Regions from separate parts of the Kitasatospora sp. NPDC092039 genome, predicted to be linked through region 1. Evidence: riboswitches for the same ligand, from Rfam matches in the RefSeq annotation. Region 1 holds a riboswitch; each other region holds the start of a gene.
What was found. Region 1 has a riboswitch for cyclic di-AMP ahead of ACIQI7_RS30125 (peptidoglycan DD-metalloendopeptidase family protein). Riboswitches for the same ligand answer to the same signal wherever they lie in the genome.
Positions count from the first base shown of each region.

Region 1 (4,669 bases):
GGGGCAGCAGGCCCTCCCGCCCGATCGCGTACAGGTACCGGGCCGCGCACTGGTGGAAGGCCATCGCGCAGGCGAACGAGCCGGTGACGACCAGCCATTGGAACACCTTCACCGCCCAGGCCCCCAGGTGCGCGCCGAGCGGGTCGAAGAACAGGCTGTTGCCGTCCTTGCCCGGCACCCCGCCGCTCGCCACCGCGATCGCCTGCTCGACCCCGTTGCCGGACACGATCATCCAGGACACGAAGACGTAGAGCAGTCCGACCCCGATCACCGACACCAGCGTCGCCCGCGGCACCACCCGCTTCGGATCGCGGGACTCCTCGCCGTACATCGCGGTGGACTCGAACCCCACCCAGGACCAGAACGCGAAGAACAGGCCGAGCCCGGCCGCCGCCGGGCCCGAACTCCCCACTCCCTTCAGCGCGTTCAGCGGGTTCACGGCCCCGAGCACGATCCCGTCCGGGCCGCCGCCGGAGAACAGCACCGCGAACGAGACCGCCCCCAGCACCCCGATCTCCAGCACCAGCGCGACCCCGAGCACCCTGGCCGTCAGATGCAGGTCGAACCAGGCCGTCACCCCGATCGCCGCCGCCCCGAACAGCGCGTACCAGCCCCAGCCCAGCTCCACCCCCAGCTGCGAACGGACCAGCCCACGCAGCGAGTACGCGAAGAAGCCGAGCGCCGAGGCCTCGGTGACGACGTACGCGAGCACCGCGAGCAGCCCCGAGGCCATCCCGACCACCCGGCCCAGCCCGTGCGAGACGTAGCCGTAGAACGCGCCGGCCGCGGTGATGTGCCGGGCCATCGCCACGTACCCGACCGAGAACACCGTCAGCACCACCGTCGCCACGACGTACGCGGCGGGCGCGCCGACTCCGTTGCCCTGTCCGACGATGATCGGCAGGTTGCCGGTCATCGCGGTGATCGGGGCGGCGGTCGCGAGTGCCATGAACACCACGCCGACCAGGCCGACCGAGTCCGCCTTCAGACGGTCGACCCGGCCCGCCCCGGGCCGCTCCCGCCCGACCGTCTCCCCCGTCACGTCCCCGCTCCGGACCGCCATCCGGCCTCCTCGCCTCCCGGACCCGCCCGACCGACCGGACCGGCCGGGGCGCTGACCGTCGCCAGCATGGCGCGCCGGGGACGCCCGCGGTGACGGCGACCAGCCTGCGGCACAGCGGAGTTGACGCCGCGTTCGACCGATCGAACGGCACGGCGGAGCCGGACGGCCCGGAAAGCGGACCCGAGCCCGGAAAACGGACCCGAGCCCGGAAACGACAGCGGCCGCGGAAAGCGGGCCCGGCCGCGGAAGGCGGGCCCAGCCCCGGACGACGGTCCCGGCCGCGGAAACGACAGCGGCCGGCCCGGCCGCACGAGGAGGTCCCCTCGTGCGGCCGGGCCGGCCTGGGCGTGTCCCGCGCCCATGTCCACTGTGCGGCGATCACCCGGTCGAGCGGTCACCCGACATGACCATCCCGGAGGATCGATTCGCCCCGCAGCAGCGGTGGTTCCTGAAACCCTGGAGGCTCAGCGCCCCCTGGTCAGAGCGCGACGCCGTGCGCGCGCAGGTAGGTGACCGGGTTGATGTCCGAGCCGTACTCCGAGCCGTTGCGGATCTCGAAGTGCAGGTGCGGGCCGGTCACGTTGCCGGTGGCGCCGGAGAGGCCGATCTGCTGGCCGACGGTGACGGTCTGACCGATCTTCACACCGATCGAGGAGAGGTGCGCGTACTCGGCGTAGTGGCCGTCGGCGAGCTTGATCTCGACCTCGTTGCCGTAGGCACCGCCGTTGCCGGCCTTGACCACGACACCGTTGGCGACGGCGCGCAGCGGGGTGCCGGTGGCGGCGACGAAGTCCTGGCCGGTGTGGTGGCCGGAGGCCCACATCGAGCCGGCCACGCCGTAGGCGGTGCCCAGCTTCGGGTTGGCCAGCGGGGCGACGTAGCCGGAGGTGGCGGCGGCGACCGGAGTGGCGGTCACGGTCGCGGCCGGAGCGGCGACCTGTACCTGGGTCTGGAGCTGCGCGGACGGCTTGGCGGCCTCGGTCTTCACCTGGACCTGGGCCTGCGGCTTGGCGGCCTGGGTCGCCGGAGCGGCCGGCTTGGCCGGGGCGGCGGGCTTCGCCGGAGCGGCGTCGGCGGACGGCGCGGCGGCGTGACCCGGCAGCGCGAGCTGCTGGCCCGGGAAGATCAGGTTCGGGTTGGCACCGACGACCGAGCGGTTCTGCTCGTACAGGGCGTGCCAGCCGCCGTCGACGTTCTTGGCGTCGGCGATCTTGGACAGGGTGTCGCCGCTGACGACGCGGTAGCTCTCCTGTGCGGCCGGGGCGGCGGCCCGGGCGGCCGGAGCGGCGGCGGGGGCGGCGGCCTGCGCGGCCGGCTTGGCCTCGGTGGAGGCGGCGGCCGGGGCGGCCGGAGCGGTGTGCGCCTGGGCGCTCACCGCGGTGACGAGCGGGAGGACGAACGACACGCCGGTGACGGCGGTGGCGATGCCGATGCGGGCGGCGCGGGGCAGGGCGATACGACGAGCCTGAGCAGGCATGGAAGTTTCCTCTCCGACGCCTGCGAGGTGAGCTGTCGGGTTCGGGCTGGAGTTGCCCGGCCGCATGCGCGGCTTCACCCCTAGCCGGTCCTGGACGCCCGCGCCCTGAGGCGCGAACTCCGGTCCGGCGACTTACCTGTGGGTCCCCCGCTCCTGCCGTACAGAGTTCGTTTCGAACCACCGGGCGGCGGCAGGACTCGGCGTTCCACCCGGTGGATCCGTCCGGACTGGCCGGGCGGTCGCTGAACTAAAACCCATCCGTTCGGGTGAAGCAATGTCGATCTCTTGAAACCGCAACGATCCCCCCTGCCCCGGTGACCCTCCGCAGGCCCGGCCGTACGGTGCGTACACAATCCATTCACCCCCTGCCACTGATCCACGACCCTGCGCCGAGATCGGCGACACTGCGCACCCGCCCGCTCACCCACCGCCCAAACCCAACACACCCACCGGTGACCCTTGTCACGTGCGCCTCAGCAGCGCAGGATTCGCCCGTGGCCACCTCCGAGGCCGGCACCCTGCGCCTGGGCACCGCGCAGGGACGCTGGGTACTACTGGCGACGGTGCTCGGCTCCAGCATGGCGATGCTCGACGGCACCGTGGTGAACGTCGCCCTGCCCCGCATCGGCGCCGACCTCGGCGCCTCCCTGGCGTCCCTGCAGTGGACGCTGAACGCCTATCTGCTCACCCTGGCGGGCCTGATCCTGCTCGGCGGCGCGCTCGGCGACCGGTACGGGCGGCGCAAGGTCTTCCTGATCGGCGTGGTCTGGTTCGCCATCGCCTCCGCGGCCTGCGCCGCCGCGCCGAACATCCACGTGCTGATCGCCGCCCGCGCCGTCCAGGGCATCGGCGGCGCGCTGCTCACCCCCGGCTCGCTCGCCATGCTCCAGGCGGTCTTCCACCCTGACGACCGCTCCGCGGCGGTCGGCCTCTGGTCAGGGCTCGGCGGGGTGTCGGCCGCGGTCGGCCCCTTCCTCGGCGGCTGGCTGGTGGACGGCCCCGGCTGGCGCTGGATCTTCCTGCTCAACCTGCCGCTCGCCGCCGCCGTGATCGCGGTCACCACCCGCTCGGTGCCGGAGAGCCGGGACGAGGGCGCCGCCGGGCGCTTCGACGTGCTCGGCGCCGTGCTCGCCGCACTCGCCCTCGGCGCGATCACCTACGCGCTGACCGCGGCCGGCGAGGGCCTGTCCCCCGCGGTCTGGATCAGCGGGGCGGTCGGGCTGGTGCTCGGCGTCGTCTTCGTGGCCGTCGAGCGCCGCGCGCCCGACCCGATGCTGCCGCTCGGGCTGTTCTCCTCCCGGCTGTTCACCGCGGTGAACCTGGTCACCCTGTGCGTGTACGCGGCGTTCAGCGGCGTCTTCTTCCTGCTGGTGGTGCAGCTCCAGATCGTGTCCGGGTTCTCGCCGCTGGTCTCGGGCTTCGCCCTGGTGCCGATCACCGTCCTGATGCTGGCGCTGTCCGCCCGGGCCGGCCGCCTGGGCAAGCGGATCGGCCCGCGCATCCCGCTGACCGTCGGCCCGATGCTGTGCGCCGCCGGGGTGCTGCTGATGCTGCGCACCGGGCCGGACTCCTCGTACTGGGTGGACGTGCTGCCCGCCGTCACGGTGATGGGCTGCGGGATGACGCTGCTGGTCGCGCCGCTCACGGCGACCGTGCTGGCGGCCGTCGAGGTCCGGCACGCGGGCATCGCCAGCGGGGTCAACAACGCCGCCGCCCGCGCGGCCGGCCTGCTCGCGGTGGCCGCCCTGCCGGCGCTGGCCGGGCTGAGCGGCGACGCCTACCGGGTGCCCGCCTCGGTCGACTCCGCCTTCCACACCGCGATGCTGATCTGCGCGGGCCTGCTGGCCGCCGGCGGGCTGATCGCCTTCGCGACCGTACGGGGCAACGTGCTGGCCCCCGAGGAGCAGCCGGTGGCCGAGCCGAACTGCGACTGGCCGTGCGGGACCACCACTCCGCCGTTCGACCCGGGCCACGTCCCCACGACGCGCGAGAACCCCGCCACCGGTCCGGCGGCGGGGCCCTCACGGGAGAGCTGACGCTACGTCAGGAGGTGCCGCCCGCTCAGAGGATGTCGCCCGGCGCGTACTTGGCGGCCTCCGGGTAGGCGGCCGCGACGGCCTCCACCTGGC
Region 1 covers NZ_JBIVSD010000018.1:147,868-152,536, forward strand. Annotated here, with positions in the region: gene ACIQI7_RS30120 (APC family permease) at 1-1,063, opposite strand, end outside; gene ACIQI7_RS30125 (peptidoglycan DD-metalloendopeptidase family protein) at 1,542-2,540, opposite strand; cyclic di-AMP (ydaO/yuaA leader) riboswitch at 2,543-2,680, opposite strand; gene ACIQI7_RS30130 (MFS transporter) at 3,035-4,576, shown strand; gene purB (adenylosuccinate lyase) at 4,602-4,669, opposite strand, start outside.

Region 2 (4,669 bases), on a different contig from region 1:
TTCATCTCGCCGGACGACCGCTCCGCGATGTGGATGGCGGTCCAGCACCTGGCGGAACTCGGGCACGAGCGGATCGGGTTGGCCGTCGGTCAGCGCCGGTACGTGCCGGTGCTTCGCAAGATCGAGGGCTTCACGGCCGCGATGTGCGACGTGCTCGGACGCACCCGGGAGGAGGCCGAGGGCCTCGTCCACCACACGCTGTTCAGCGTGGAGGGCGGGCACGCCGCGGCCGGCGCCCTGCTCGACAAGGGCTGCACGGCGATCGTCTGCGGGAGCGACATGATGGCGCTCGGGGCGATCCGGGCGGTGCGGCAGCGCGGGCTGTCGGTGCCGCAGGACGTGTCGGTGGTCGGCTTCGACGACTCGCCGCTGATCGCCTTCACCGAGCCGCCGTTGACCACGATCCGGCAGCCGGTCGAGGCGATGGCCACGGCGGCGGTGGACGCGCTGCTGGAGGAGGTCGGCGGGAACGCCGTCCAGCGCGGCGAGTTCATGTTCCAGCCGGAGCTGGTGATGCGCGGGTCCACCGGGGCCTGCGCGCGCTGAGCCCCGGCCGTCACGGCCGACGCAGGGGCCCCGGAGGGCGGTTGCTCTCCGGGGCCCCTCGGCGTGCGCGCGGTCGGCCGCCCGGGGTTCGGGGGTGGCCGGCCGCCGGAGTTCGGACGGCTCGGCGGCCGTCGGGTGGTCAGCCCTCCTGCGCCGTCGGGCGGTCGGCGGTGAGCCGGTGTCCGTCGGCGGCCTCGCCGGTGCGGGTCTCGGTACGGCGGCCGCGGGCCAGGTAGTCGCGCAGGATCAGCTCGACGGCGTCCTGTGGGTTCTTGGTGCCGGAGAGCATCATCGCGTCGATCGCGAGGTTCGCGTCGAGGGTGACGGTGACCTGGGCCATGTGACTCCTCCTCGGGTGCAGAGCAGCAGCATGCCCGTTGCGAGGAGGTGTCCACCACGGAATACGGCGGATCCGCGGAACGGGAGCAGGGCGGGCGGTCCGGGCGGGAACGCCGGAACCCCCGGGGAGAGCGACCAGACTCTCCCCGGGGGTGGCGGGTGGTCAGCGTTCGGACGATGACTGACAGCTGACAGATGATGAAATCTGTTATCTGTTATCTGTTATCTGTCAGCTGAAATCTGTCAGCCGTCGTCCGAACGCTGTCGGCCGTTCGCCGTCCTCAGACCCGGCCGGCGAAGTCCGGGGCCCAGTTGGCGATGGTCTGCTCGCGGACGCCGGAGCTGGGGTTCGCGGCCTCGACGTACTTGCCGTTGCCGACGTAGATCGCGACGTGGTAGACGCCGGAGTCCTTGCCGTTGTTGGACCAGAACAGCAGGTCGCCCGGCTGGAGGCTGTCCAGCGAGACGTGGGTGCTGGCGGCGGCCTGGTCGGCGGCGACGCGCGGGACGGAGATGCCCGCGGCGCGCAGCGCGGCCTGGGTCAGGCCGGAGCAGTCCCAGCCGCCGTTGCCGGTGCCGCCATAGACGTACGCCTGACCGACCTTCGACTCGGCGAAGGAGACCGCGGCGGCCATGCTGCCGGTGGCGGCCGGAGCCGGAGCCGGAGCCGGAGTCTGGGCCTGGGGCTGCGGAGCGGGCTTGGCGGCCGGGGCCTGGGACTGGGCGGTCGGCTGGGCGTTCACGGCGCCGCCGTTCGCGGACCGGCCGGACTTCTGCGAGCGGTCGAACCAGGTGAAGTCCGCGCCGGACTTGTCGGCGGACGACCCGTCGAAGGACAGGTGCTGGCCCGGGTAGATGGTGTCAGGGCCGTCGGTCAGGGTGCCGCGGTTGAGCTCGTACAGCCGCTCCCAGCCGCCCTGCACGTTGTGCCGGTCGGCGATCGAGGACAGCCAGTCGCCCTCGACCACGGTGTAGTCGCCGCCCTGGGCCTGCTGCTGGCGCTTCTGGGCCCAGTCGCCGCGGCTGCCGGAGGCGGCGGAGTCACCGGCGTCCTGAGCGTCCTGAGCGGGCGCGGCGGGCTTGGCGGCCGGGGCCTGCGCGGGCTTGGTGGCGGGCTTCGCGGCCGGAGCGGCCGGCTTGGCGCTCTGGGCGGGCGCGGCGGTGGTCGAGCCGGCGGTGGAGCCCGCCGAGGTGTCGACGGCGGCCGGGGTGCCGCCCTTGGTCAGGCCGGCCTTGACGGAGCAGACGGGCCAGGCGCCGGGGCCCTGCGAGGCGAGGACCTTCTCGGCGACGGCGATCTGCTGGTCCTTGGTGGCCAGGTCGGCGCGCGCCGCGAAGGCGGTGCCGCCGAAGGCGGACCAGGTGCTGGAGGTGAACTGGAGGCCGCCGTAGAAGCCGTTGCCGGTGTTGATGCTCCAGTTGCCGCCGCTCTCGCACTGGGCGACCTTGTCCCAGGTGGCGACGGTGGCCGCGGAGGCGGTGCCCGAGGTGAGGCAGGGGACGGTGAGGCCGACGCCCGCGACGCCGAGGGCGGCGATCACGCGGCGGGTGCGGCTGGACAGGCTGGTGCCGTTGGTGGGCAGCATGAAGACGCGGTCCTCTCCCACGCCTGCGAGGTGAGCTGTCGGATTCGGGCTGGAGTTGCCCGGCCGCGCGGTGAGCGCGGCTTCACCCCTAGCCCTGGACCGTTCCGAAGAGCGGTCCGGGGCGACTTACCTGTGGTTCCCCCGCTCCTGCCGTGGTGCGTTTTCGCGCTGCCAGGACATCCGACGGCAGGACTCGGCGTTGCGGATGACCGGGTTCGTGTGGTCACGAACGGGGAGCACGTTAATCAGACTTAAGTTCAACCGCAAATGCCTGTGACGCACATCACGGTTTAGTGGAAACTGCCAAAATTGCGGCCGAGCATGATCGTAAATGATCGTTTTCAAGCAATGTCGTTGCAGAAAGCGACAACTGGCTTCGCCTCAGAAGTGACGTGACGGAGCGTCGAATCGCGGAACAGTGCGCTCCGAAGACCGGGGGAGCGGCCTCGATTCAAGTGCCCGGGGCCGCGCTCCCCATTTCCCTTCAAATGACGCCAGAACGGACATTCCACTTCATCGCCGTCCGACTCCCCGTACGGGACGGGGCCTTCCGCGGCAGCCACGGAAGGGGCCAATCCCATTCCCGGCCCGACAGGGCGGGGGCCGATGCCGGCGGGCAATGCGGCGGGGGCCAATGCGAAGGGCCCGGAACGCGAACCGTTCCGGGCCCTTCTGCGCGCGCGAACCGGCGCGCGGTGTCGACTACTGCCCGAGGGGCTTCTCGGCGGCCGCGTGGGCGCCGCGAACGCCCTCCAGGGCCCCCTCGGCCGAGGCGGCGGCCGCGGCCTCCGCCTCGGCCCGCGCCAGGTCCTCCGCGGACGGCACGGGCAGCGCGGCCAGGTAGGTGGAGGCGATCAGCTGGCCGACCGACGGGTAGGCGCCCAGCGGCGCGGCCGACGGGCAGCCGGTCTCCTCGGCGGCGGTGGCGAGCAGCTCGGAGTCCGCCTCCGGGCCGATCACCAGCGGGGCCAGCGCCGGGCGCTGCGAGCCGGTGTCCCTGAGGTGGTTGACGGCCGCGGCCACCGACCCGGGCACGTCGAGCGCCGCGGCGACGACCGGCACGGCCAGTCGGGCGGCCAGCAGCACACCGGTGATGCCGGCCGCGGCGGCCGCGTCCTCGCCGCCGACGGTGGTCAGCACCACGCCGTCGGCGGCGGTCGCGATGGCGAACAGCCGGGCGCGGTCGGCCCGGGCCAGCCCGGCCTCGGACAGCCGGACGTGCACGGCCTCGGCCAGTAGCGGGTGCGGGCCCAGCGGGTCGGTGATGGGGGCGCCGTACTCGGCGGCGAGCGCGTGAAGCTCGCTTAGGAAGGTGTGCGGGCCGGGCACCAGCGGCACCAGGACGGGCATCGGCAGCCCGGCCTCGGCGGCCAGGGCCAGCAGCTCGGCCACCGTGCGGTCCTCGCCGCCCGCGACCTCGGCGCCGCCCCCGGGGAGGTAGCCGACCGCGGTCTGCACGCCGTTCTGCTCGGTGCGGACGATCGAGAGCAGTTCCTCGACGACCGAGCGGGACTCGGGCCCGGCGGTCGCGGGCACGGCGAGCACCAGGGCCGGGGCGCCGGCCGGGATCTCGGGGCGCTCGGGACGACGGTGGCGCCCCCGCGCACGGGAGCCTGGAGTGCGGACGGGCAGTGGCGCGCCCGGAATGGCTGCGGTGCTCATGCCGGAGATCGTAGGACATCGGCCCGCCGGGCTTGCAGTCGGCTGCCGGACAGGATTCGCGCGGTCACGGTGCGGACCCCGCGCGAACCCGGTGCGTCTCCGGCGCCGGTCCGGGCGCTTTGCCTACAATCCGGACATTCTTCACCCAACCCCCGCACGGCCGCCGGTGGTTGCCACGACGCGAACCGCGGGGACGGGCGTTGCACCCGGGGTGCGTGAGATGTCTCACAGCATGTGAATGGTTTGACGGAGGGTCACGAGTGCGCGACTCCCGGCGTTCGAAGATCAACATTCAGCGGGGAGGTGCTCACGGCCGGTTATCACGAGCCCGGTGAATCATCGGCTATGTCCGTTTACGTACCGTCAGAAGAAGGCCCGTGAAGAGTTGGCGGATGCGGGTAAAAGGCCTGGTGCACCTGCAACGTCCCGTGCTGATGCACGTGCACTGCAGCTATCATCGCGTCAAGTGAGGCGTTGTGCCGGACCGGTACGGGGCCGGCCCGTTCGTTCCGACGGTGCCGGGGGCGCCGCGCTGG
Region 2 covers NZ_JBIVSD010000013.1:14,276-18,944, reverse strand. Annotated here, with positions in the region: gene ACIQI7_RS24410 (LacI family DNA-binding transcriptional regulator) at 1-546, shown strand, start outside; gene ACIQI7_RS24405 (hypothetical protein) at 686-886, opposite strand; gene ACIQI7_RS24400 (transglycosylase family protein) at 1,167-2,492, opposite strand; cyclic di-AMP (ydaO/yuaA leader) riboswitch at 2,479-2,680, opposite strand; gene ACIQI7_RS24395 (hypothetical protein) at 3,174-4,133, opposite strand.
Region 2: linked by a shared signal. The riboswitch ahead of ACIQI7_RS24400 (transglycosylase family protein) and the one ahead of ACIQI7_RS30125 (peptidoglycan DD-metalloendopeptidase family protein) in region 1 are both predicted to bind cyclic di-AMP.

Region 3 (4,669 bases), on a different contig from region 1:
TGGTTCACCTTCACCAGCAGCGCGTTGGCGGTGCCGGTCTCGATGCCGCGGGCCAGGCGGGCCGGGTTGGTGACGAACAGGTCGTCGCCGACCAGCTGGACCTTGTCGCCCAGCTTGTCGGTCATGGCCTTCCAGCCGTCCCAGTCCGACTCGTCCAGCGGGTCCTCGATGGAGACCAGCGGGTACGCGGCGACCAGCTCGGCGTAGTACTCGATGAGCTCGGCGGAGGTGAGCTCCTTGCCCTCGAACTGGTAGGCGCCGTCCTCGTAGAACTCGGAGGAGGCGACGTCCAGGGCCAGCGCGACGTCACGGCCGGGCACGTAGCCGGCCTTCTGGATGGCCTCGACGATGAGGTCCAGGGCCTCGCGGTTGGAGTCCAGGTTCGGGGCGAAGCCGCCCTCGTCGCCCAGGCCGGTGGACAGGCCGCGCTCCTTCAGCACGCCCTTGAGCGTGTGGTAGACCTCGACGCCCCAGCGGACGGCCTCGGAGAAGGACTCCGCACCGATCGGGGCGATCATGAACTCCTGGATGTCGACGTTGGAGTCCGCGTGCGAGCCGCCGTTGAGGATGTTCATCATCGGGACCGGCAGGACGTGCGCGTTCGGGCCGCCCAGGTAGCGGAACAGCGGCAGGTCGCTGGCCTCGGAGGCGGCGTGCGCGACGGCCAGCGAGACGCCCAGGATGGCGTTGGCGCCGAGCGAGGACTTGTCCGGGGTGGCGTCCAGGTCCAGCATGGCCTGGTCGATCAGGCGCTGCTCGGTGGCGTCGTAGCCGACCAGCTCCGGGCCGATCTGCTCGATGACGGCCAGGACGGCCTTCTCGACGCCCTTGCCGAAGTAGCGGTTCTTGTCGCCGTCGCGCAGCTCCAGGGCCTCGAAGGCACCGGTGGAGGCACCCGACGGGACAGCGGCACGACCCGTGCTGCCGTCGTCGAGGCCGACCTCGACCTCGACCGTGGGGTTGCCGCGGGAGTCGAGGATCTCACGGGCTACGACGACATCGATGGACGGCACGAGGCATCTCCTTGCGGAAGCAGGGTCCGGTCTGACGGTGGTGCTGTCAGCAGGACGATTGCGGAGTCGTTACGACCAGAGCCTAACCGCCCGGGCTCCCGGGGCCACGTCCGCCTCGGTCCCGTCTCAGCGTGTGGCCCCGCTACGCACCGGTAGTTCACCTGCTTGTCCCAGCTTGTCCCACCGGAGCGGGCGAATACGGACGAAGGGGACCGGTAGGACCGGTCCCCTTCGGACGGCGGGGTGGAACGGTGTCGGCGTCGGGCGCCGACGGGCGTCGTCACCGGGCCCGACGGCTCAGCCGAGGTGCAGCACCTGGCCGGGCATGATCAGGTTCGGGTCGCCGCCGACGGTGGCGTGGTTCTGCTCGTACAGCGCGTGCCAGCCGCCGGACACGCCCTGGGCGGCGGCGATGGTCGACAGGGTGTCACCGGCGCGCACGGTGTAGTCGTGGCCGGTGGCCTGCGGGGCCGACTGGGCGGCCTGCGGGGCGTACTGCGGCTGGGCGGCGGCCTGGCCGGCGTACTGCTGGTAGACGCTCTGGTGGCTGGTCCAGTACCAGGCGCCGTTGTTCTGGTACCAGTACACCTTGGCGTCGGCGTCCCAGCCGGCGTGGCCGGAGAAGCCCGGAGCCTGCGCCTGCTGCTGCGGGGCGGCCTGCTGGACCGGCTGCGCGGCGGGCTTCTGCACCGGCTTCTGCGCGACCGGCTTCTCGGCCGGCTTGGCGGCGGGCTTCGGGGCCTGCTGCTTCGGGGCCTGCTGCTTGGCGGCGGACTGCGGCTTGGCGTCCGAGGCGGTGTCGACCACGGCCGGGGCGCCGCCCTTGGTCAGACCGGCCTTCTGGGAGCAGACCGGCCAGGCGCCCGGGCCCTGCGAGGCCAGGACCTTCTCGGCGACCGAGATCTGCTGGGCCTTGCTGGCCTGGTTGGCCTGCGCCGCGTAGGCGGTGCCGCCGTACGCCTTCCAGGTGCTGGAGGTGAACTGGAGGCCGCCGTAGAAGCCGTTGCCGGTGTTGATGCTCCAGTTGCCGCCGCTCTCGCACTGGGCGACGGAGTCCCAGGTGGAGGCCGGGGCGGCGGAGGCGCCGGTGGCGGTGAGGAGCGGCATCGCGAGTCCGACGCCGGCCACACCGGCGACGGCGATGGCCTTCTCGGTCTGGGTGCGACGACGGTGGCGGCCAGTTCCAACGAACAGCATGAAGAGGTCCCTCTCCGCACGCCTGCGAGGTGAGCTGTCGGGTTCGGACCGGGAGGTGGCCCGGCCGCCGTACGCGGGAACGATCCCGCTCGGGCGGCTTCACCCCAAGCCGTGGGAGACGGCAACAAACCTGGTTCCCCCGCCCCTGCCCAGGGTCTGGTCGGTTTCCCGTGGCGCGGCGGGCAGGATTCGGCGTTCCGCGCACGAGGTCCGCAGCTGCGAACTCCAGGGAGAGTAGACAGATCATCAGACCAATCACAAGCTCATATCGCAGATATCACACGACAATTACGGCCCGTATCCGATCGCCTACCAACGGCGGCGTTATGTCCGGATTGATGGGTGTTCACACCCCCGTCGGCGAGCGTTCGGCGACCTCCGCCAGCGCGGTCTCAGCCTGTCGCGGGCCCGGACGTGGCCTGCGGAGGGGTGTGCGGGGAGCGGCTCTCCGGGCTGAATTCCACCGGCAGTTCGCGCAGCCCACGCATGATCAGGCCGCCGCGCCAGCGCAGGTCCTCCGGGCTTCCCGCGAGCCGCAGGTCCGGCAGCCGGGAGAGCAGCGTGGCCAGCGCGGCACGCCCCTCCAGCCGGGCGAGCGGGGCGCCGATGCAGTAGTGGATGCCGTGCCCGAAGCCCAGGTGGGGGTTGTCCGTCCGGGCCAGGTCCAGGGTGTTCTCGGCCGCGAACCGGGCCGGGTCGCGGTCCGCCGCCGCCAGCACCACCAGCACCGGGTCGCCGACCGGGATGTCCACCCCGCCGATGGCCAGCGGGCGGGTCGCGAACCGCCAGGTCGCCAGCTCCACCGGTCCGTCGTAGCGCAGGAGTTCCTCGATCCCGGTCTCCAGCAGCGCGCTCTCCCCGCGCGCCACCGACTCCTGCAGCAGCCGGCGCTGCTCCGGGTTGCGCAGCAGCGCGTACGTACCGTTGCCGATCAGGTTCACGGTGGTCTCGAAGCCCGCGAACAGCAGGATGAAGGCCATCGCCGCGGCCTCGTTCTCGGTCAGGTGCTCGCCGTGGTCACCGGCCCGGATCAGACCGGAGATCAGGTCGTCCCCGAGGTCCGCCCGCTTGCGGTGGATCAGCTCCAGCAGGTACGCCCGCATCCGCTTCACCGCCCGCCCCACGCCGCCGCGTTGGCCGCCCCCGTGCCGGATCATCATGCCGGCCCAGTCGCGGAAGTCGTCCTGGTCCTCGGACGGCACCCCGAGCATGTCGCAGATCGCGTAGATGGGGAGCGGGAAGGCGAACTCGTGGATCAGGTCCGCCGAACCGCGCTGCGCGAAGCCGTCGATCAGCCGGTCGGTGAGCTGCTGCACCCGCGGCTCGAACTCGGCCACCCGGCGCGGGGTGAACGCCTTCGACACCAGCCGGCGCAGCCGGGTGTGGTCCGGCGGGTCGATGTTCAGCAGGTGGGTCATCAGGTCCGCCTGCCGCTCCCCGGGGATGCCCACCCGGCCGGTGCGGTGCGCCTGCTCGCTGTGGTGCGCCGGGTTCTTCGACAGCCGGCCGTCCGCGAGCGCCTGCCGGGCGTCCGCGTACCGGGTCACCAGCCAGGCCTCGACGCCGCTCGGCAGCGTGGTGCGGTGCACCGGGGCGTGCTCGCGCAGCCAGGCGTAGGCGGGGTACGGGTCGGCGGCGAACTCCCAGGTGAACAGCTGCGGGGCGGGGGCGTCGGACGGCGCGGCGGCGGGCCGGGCGGGGTGGGGCTGAGCTGGCATGGACCGACCGTATCCGGTGCGACGGGACCGCCCTCCCTCCTCCGGACCGCCTCCGGCGCGCCCGACGGCCGGTGGCCGGTCGGTGACCGCCGCGTTGCCGGTGCCCGGACGGTCCGTAGCCGGTCGGTTGCCGCCGCGTTGCCGGTGCCCGGACGGTCCGTGGCCGGTCCGTGGACAGCTCTTGGCCGACTCTTGGCCGCGGGGCGGGCGTGAGTCTGGTCACCTGAGGGGTAATCCCTGTTGCGGGGGGTCGGGACGTGCCTACGATCCTCCGCAGTACGCGTGGGCGCCGGTGCGGTGTCGCCCACAGGGAGGAGCAGGCCATGCGGGTCAGCGGGTCAGTCGTCGTCGTCGCGGTCCTCGACGGCGGGTCGGGCGCGGGCCTCGCCCGCCGGTTCGCCGCGGCCGGCACCGTCGGCATGCTGATCGCCGACCAGCACGTCGGCATCGCCGAGGACCTCGCGGCCGAACTCGACCGGCCGGGCTGCCCCGTCGTCGGCGTCTGCGGCGACATCCGCCGCCCCAGCGACGTCGCCGCCCTCGTGGACACCGCCGAGAAGCACCTCGGACCGATCGACCTGTTCGCCGTGGCCGGCCCGGGCGGGGAGCGGATCATCTCGCTGGCCGAACTGCCCGCCCACCTCGACCTGGAGCGGCTCGCCGAACTGGTCGTCCTCGTCGGCGAGGCCATCGGCGAGCTCGTCCCGCCGCAGCGGCGCCCCGAGCCCGCCGCCACGGCGG
Region 3 covers NZ_JBIVSD010000014.1:111,628-116,296, reverse strand. Annotated here, with positions in the region: gene eno (phosphopyruvate hydratase) at 1-1,013, opposite strand, end outside; gene ACIQI7_RS25915 (transglycosylase family protein) at 1,311-2,210, opposite strand; cyclic di-AMP (ydaO/yuaA leader) riboswitch at 2,216-2,382, opposite strand; gene ACIQI7_RS25910 (cytochrome P450) at 2,603-3,928, opposite strand; gene ACIQI7_RS25905 (SDR family NAD(P)-dependent oxidoreductase) at 4,252-4,669, shown strand, end outside.
Region 3: linked by a shared signal. The riboswitch ahead of ACIQI7_RS25915 (transglycosylase family protein) and the one ahead of ACIQI7_RS30125 (peptidoglycan DD-metalloendopeptidase family protein) in region 1 are both predicted to bind cyclic di-AMP.

Region 4 (4,669 bases), on a different contig from region 1:
GGCCGACTCCGGCGGCGTGGCCACGCTCAGCGAGCTCTCCACCACCTCCGGCCTCCCCATGCCGACCATCCACCGACTGGTTCGTACCCTCGTCCAGCAGGGCTATGTCCGCCAGGACACCGCGCGCCGCTACACCCTCGGCCCCCGGCTGATCCGCCTGGGCGAGACGGCCGGCCGGCTGCTCGGCAGCTGGGCCCGCCCGTACCTGGCCGAGCTCATGGAGGCCACCGGCGAGACCGCCAACCTGGCGGTGCTGGAGGGCGGCGAGGTGGTGTACGTCGGCCAGGTGCAGTCGCGCCGCTCGATGCGGATGTTCACCGAGGTCGGCCGACGGGTGCAGCCACACTGCACCGGCGTCGGCAAGGCGCTGCTCGCCCAGCTGCCCGAGGACGAGGCGCGCGCCGTCCTCGGCCCCAATCCGCTGCCCGCGCACACCGAGTACACGGTCACCGACCCGCAGGAGCTGATGCGCCAGCTCGCCGAGGCGCGCGAGCGCGGCTACGTGGTCGACGACCAGGAACAGGAGATCGGCGTCCGCTGCATCGCGCTCGCCGTCCCGGGCGCGCCGACGCCCACCGCCCTCTCGGTCTCCGGACCGGAGGCCCGCATCCGGGCCCTGGAGGAACCGACCGGGGCCGCCTCGCTCGTACCGGTGATGCAGCAGATCGCGACCCGGCTGGGGCAGGTCCTCGCCCCCTGACCGCTCGTCAGCCCCCGCTGTCGGCCGTCCCGGCCGGGACGGCCCGTCGCGTCATCCGTTCGGGCGGACGACGGGCGGGTTGCCACCGGGCTCGGGCGGCGGCTCCGCCAACCTGGTGCCGACGCGGCCCGCGACGGCGCGGGCGGCCGGGATGCGAGGGCAGGGTGAGCGGGGATGGAGCAGCAGCACCGCGGCGTGCGGGACGGCGACGCACCGGGTGGCGAGGGGCCGCACCGTGACGGGCGGCGCACCGCGAGAGGGCGGAGGTCCGGCGGGGCCGGGCTGGTCGCGGCCGTGGCGGCGGGGTGCGCGGTGATGGTGCTGGCCGGCGACCCGTCCTGGGCGCTGCGGCGGCCCGAGCCCCGGCCCGCGCTGGAGGTCACGGCGGGCGCACCCACGGCGACCACCCTGCCCGCGCCGTTGACGCCCGAGGCCTCCACCCTGCCGGCCCCGTCGACACCCGAGGCCTCCACCCTGCCCGCGCCGTCGACGCCTGAGGCCTCCACCCTGCCCGCGCCGGTGAAGCCCGGGGCAGGCACCGGGTCCGGGTCCGGAACGTCCGGGGCCTCCACGCTGCCCGCGCCGGCCGCCGCCCGGACGTCCGATTCCGACCTGGAGGTGGTCAGGCTCGACCCGGACGCGGCCACGGCCGGCGGCACCACCACCATCCACGCCTTCGTCGGCAACGCAGGCCCGGACACCACCGCGTCCCCGTTCACGGTCGTGGTCGCCCTGCCGGAGGGCGTCACCGCGGAGGGCCCCTACTTCCCGTCCGATTGCCAGGTGATGGCCCACGGCCGCATCGTGCGGTGCGTGTTCGGCCCGGGTCTGCGGGAAGCGCGCAGCGCGACCGCCCTCATCCCGGTCCGGCTCGACCCGCGCCTGCCGGCGGGCAGGTTGGGCGGCGGGGCGGTCACAGTGCGCAGTGCGGACGACCGGAACGAGGCCAACAACCGGCAGCCGTTCGACATCACGGTGGTCGAGAGGGTCGCCCGTTCCTGAACCACCTGGTCCCGCCGACAGGAGTGGCCCTACCGGCGGGATGCTCCTGTCTGCGGGATCCTCCGGCCGGCGGGGCGGTCCGCCGGGCCCGGACGCCTCGCGGCGTCCCGCCCTCGCCGCGCCCGTCCTACCGGTAGACGCGGACGTAGTCGGCGGCGAAGGCGATCGGGGCGGTCCCCTGCGGCGCGGGGTGGTACTGCCCCGCGCACACCGAGAGGTTGAGGATCAGGTACGCCGACCAGCCGGTGCCGACGCCCTTACCGTCCGAGAAGACCTTGACGCCGTTGACGTACCAGTCCACCGAGGCGGCGCCGTAGTAGGTGCCGATGGTCACCCACTGGTCCTTCGCGATCGCGCTCGCGTCCGTGTAGTACTTCCCGTTGCCCGGGTTGACGTGGTTGGTCAGCTCCAGCAGGTTCGGGTTGTCGGGGTGGTACTCGAAGGAGTCGATCTCCCCGTTGCCGTTCTTCCAGGTCCACAGGGCCGGCCAGGCGCCGCTGCCGGCGGGCAGCTTGACCCGGGTCTCGGCGTAGTCGCCGGTCTTGACCTGGAAGCCCTCGCTGGAGCCCTCGGTGGTCAGGAAGCCGGTGTTCCAGGACTGCTTGCCGTTCTCCAGCACCGGACCGCCGGACGTGGCGGTGAAGGTGGCGATCCCGTTGGCGACGCCGACGTTGTTCCTGTTCAGCCAGTCGAGCTTGTTGTCGCCCGGGTTGTGGTTGCCGTAGCGGTACGCGGTGCTCTTGTCACCGACCCAGCGCTGACCCCAGCTGATCGCGCCGTTGAACTCGTCCGACCAGGTCAGCGACTTGCCGGCGACCGGGGAGGACGGCGCCGGGGTACTCGGGCTCGGGGTGGTGCTGGGGGTGGTGCCCGGCGTGGCCGTGGGGGTCGGCGTGGCCGTGGGGGTCGCGGTCGGGGTGGCCGTCGGGGTCGGGGTCGGGGTGGCCGTCGGGGTCGGGGTCGGGGACGCGGTCGGGGTGGACGTCCCGGTGGCGGAGACCACCAGCTGCTGCGAGGGCAGGTTGTGCCAGCCGCCGCCGAGGTCCTGCCAGAAGCCGAACTGGGTGTACGTCCCGGCGGGCAGGGTGCGCGCGCCGCTGGTGAAGCTGACCCCGCTCGGGCAGATCTGCACGTTGGAGGCGTTGCCGGGGAAGTCGAGGTTGGTGCCGCGCGCGTCGCGCACGCCCACGCCGACGGTCTTCGCGGTGAAGCAGGCCGAGGAGTGCAGGCCGAGCGAGGCGGTGGTGGCCTTGCCCGCGACCATGGTGGCGGGGGCGAGCCGGTCCTGGGTGACGGTCGGCGCGGTGGCGGCCTGGGCACCGTTGACGGACGGCAGGCCGAGCAGGCCGGCGCCGCTGATGGCGAACGCCCCGGTGGCGGCGAGCGCGGCGTTGCGGCCTCGGTGGGACGGGCGGGCGTGGCGCGGGCCGCGGCGGCGGGCGGGCGCGGGAGCGAGCGCGGGCCGGTGCGTGGAGCTGGCAGGCTGGTGCATGGGGTGACCTCTGCGACGCCTGCGAGGTGAGCTGTCGGATTCGGGCTGAGGTTGCCCGGCCGCCGGTGGGACGGCTTCACCCCTAGCCGCGGCCGCACGCGGGAGCGTACGGGCCGGGCGCTGACCTTGGTTCCCCCGCTCCCGTCCGCTGTGGTGCTCGGTGACCCGCCGGCGGGTGGACGGGACTCGGCGTCCCGGCGGCGGGGTCCGCGAGGGCGGACGACCGTTGCAGGCTAGGCGGGTCGTCCGTGAACGGACAACCCGGGCCGCCCCGTTGTCGCGCAGCTCACAGTGGTGTCGATCAACGACGCCGGGTGGCAGCCGAGTTGATCGTTCTCCGGGAGCGGCGGGCTGCGGCCGGGCCGGGCGGACGTTCCGGCCGGCGGGGACAGGGCACGCTCCAGGGCGGTTCAGGCCGGTGAGCTGCCTGCCGGCAGCGCTGGTGGCCTGGCGGCGACCTGGCGGCGGGCCGTACCGTGGCGAGTACCTGACCGAGTGGGCCCGGTCGGATAAATTGGGAGTCGGACATCATCCGCCGTGCACAAGAGTGGCGAGCCCGACCGGGTGCTCGCCACGACCCGACAGACGCGACCTGACCGAGACGAGGACCCGCCCCACCATGACCGCGCCCCTGCCCGCCTTCGCCGGCCGCACCTACCTCTTCCAGGCCGACAACGGCGCGGCCTTCCGCAACACCTACTCGGCCGACGGCACTCGGCTGCGCTGGGAGGGCCTAGGCGAGTCCGCGGGCCAGTGGGAGGACGTGCGGCTGCACGTCGCCGAGGTCGCGCCGGAGATCTACTTCGTCAGCTGGACCGAGCAGAGCGGGATCACCGTCAGCCATGTGATGGACCTCGGCAAGCTGACGGTGCGGGCCTTCTGGACCTTCGAGGGCGAGGGCGGCCGGGTCGGTGAGCTGCACACCGGGACGCTGGAGCGGGTGGCCTGAGCGGCGGGACCGCCGGGCGGGGGCCGTGAGGCTCCTGAACGACCCGACCGGCCCTGGACCGGACCGCAACGACCGAACCCCCGGGCCGTGGCTCCGGGGGTTCGGTCGTTGCGGTCCGCTCGTTGTGGTTCGGTCGTTGGGGGTCTGGTCCTTCGGGGCCGCTCGTTCGGGCTCGCGGTCGGTCAGGTTCAGACGGTCTGGTTCGGCACCTTGAGGTGCTGGGACAGCCACTCCAGCGAGGACGGCAGCAGGGCGCTCCAGGTCTCGAAGTTGTGGCCGCCGTTCTCCAGCATGCTGTACGAGACCTTCATCGGGCTCCGCACCGCGTCGACGAAGGCCTCGGTCTCCTGCCGGTAGCCGCCGTCGCCCTTCTTGGTTCCGGCCAGCAGCACGGACACCTTCGGCTGCGGCAGGTTCTTCAGCCGCCACATCAGGTTGGCCTCGTCGCGGCGCTGCTTGCTGCCGCCGAAGAGGTCGCCCGTGGTCGGGTCGTCGGCGGCGTCGTAGTAGGCGGAGAGCGCGACGG
Region 4 covers NZ_JBIVSD010000013.1:212,381-217,049, forward strand. Annotated here, with positions in the region: gene ACIQI7_RS25200 (IclR family transcriptional regulator) at 1-700, shown strand, start outside; gene ACIQI7_RS25205 (hypothetical protein) at 875-1,702, shown strand; gene ACIQI7_RS25210 (hypothetical protein) at 1,830-3,194, opposite strand; cyclic di-AMP (ydaO/yuaA leader) riboswitch at 3,196-3,360, opposite strand; gene ACIQI7_RS25215 (MoaF-related domain-containing protein) at 3,814-4,143, shown strand; gene ACIQI7_RS25220 (alpha/beta hydrolase) at 4,332-4,669, opposite strand, start outside.
Region 4: linked by a shared signal. The riboswitch ahead of ACIQI7_RS25210 (hypothetical protein) and the one ahead of ACIQI7_RS30125 (peptidoglycan DD-metalloendopeptidase family protein) in region 1 are both predicted to bind cyclic di-AMP.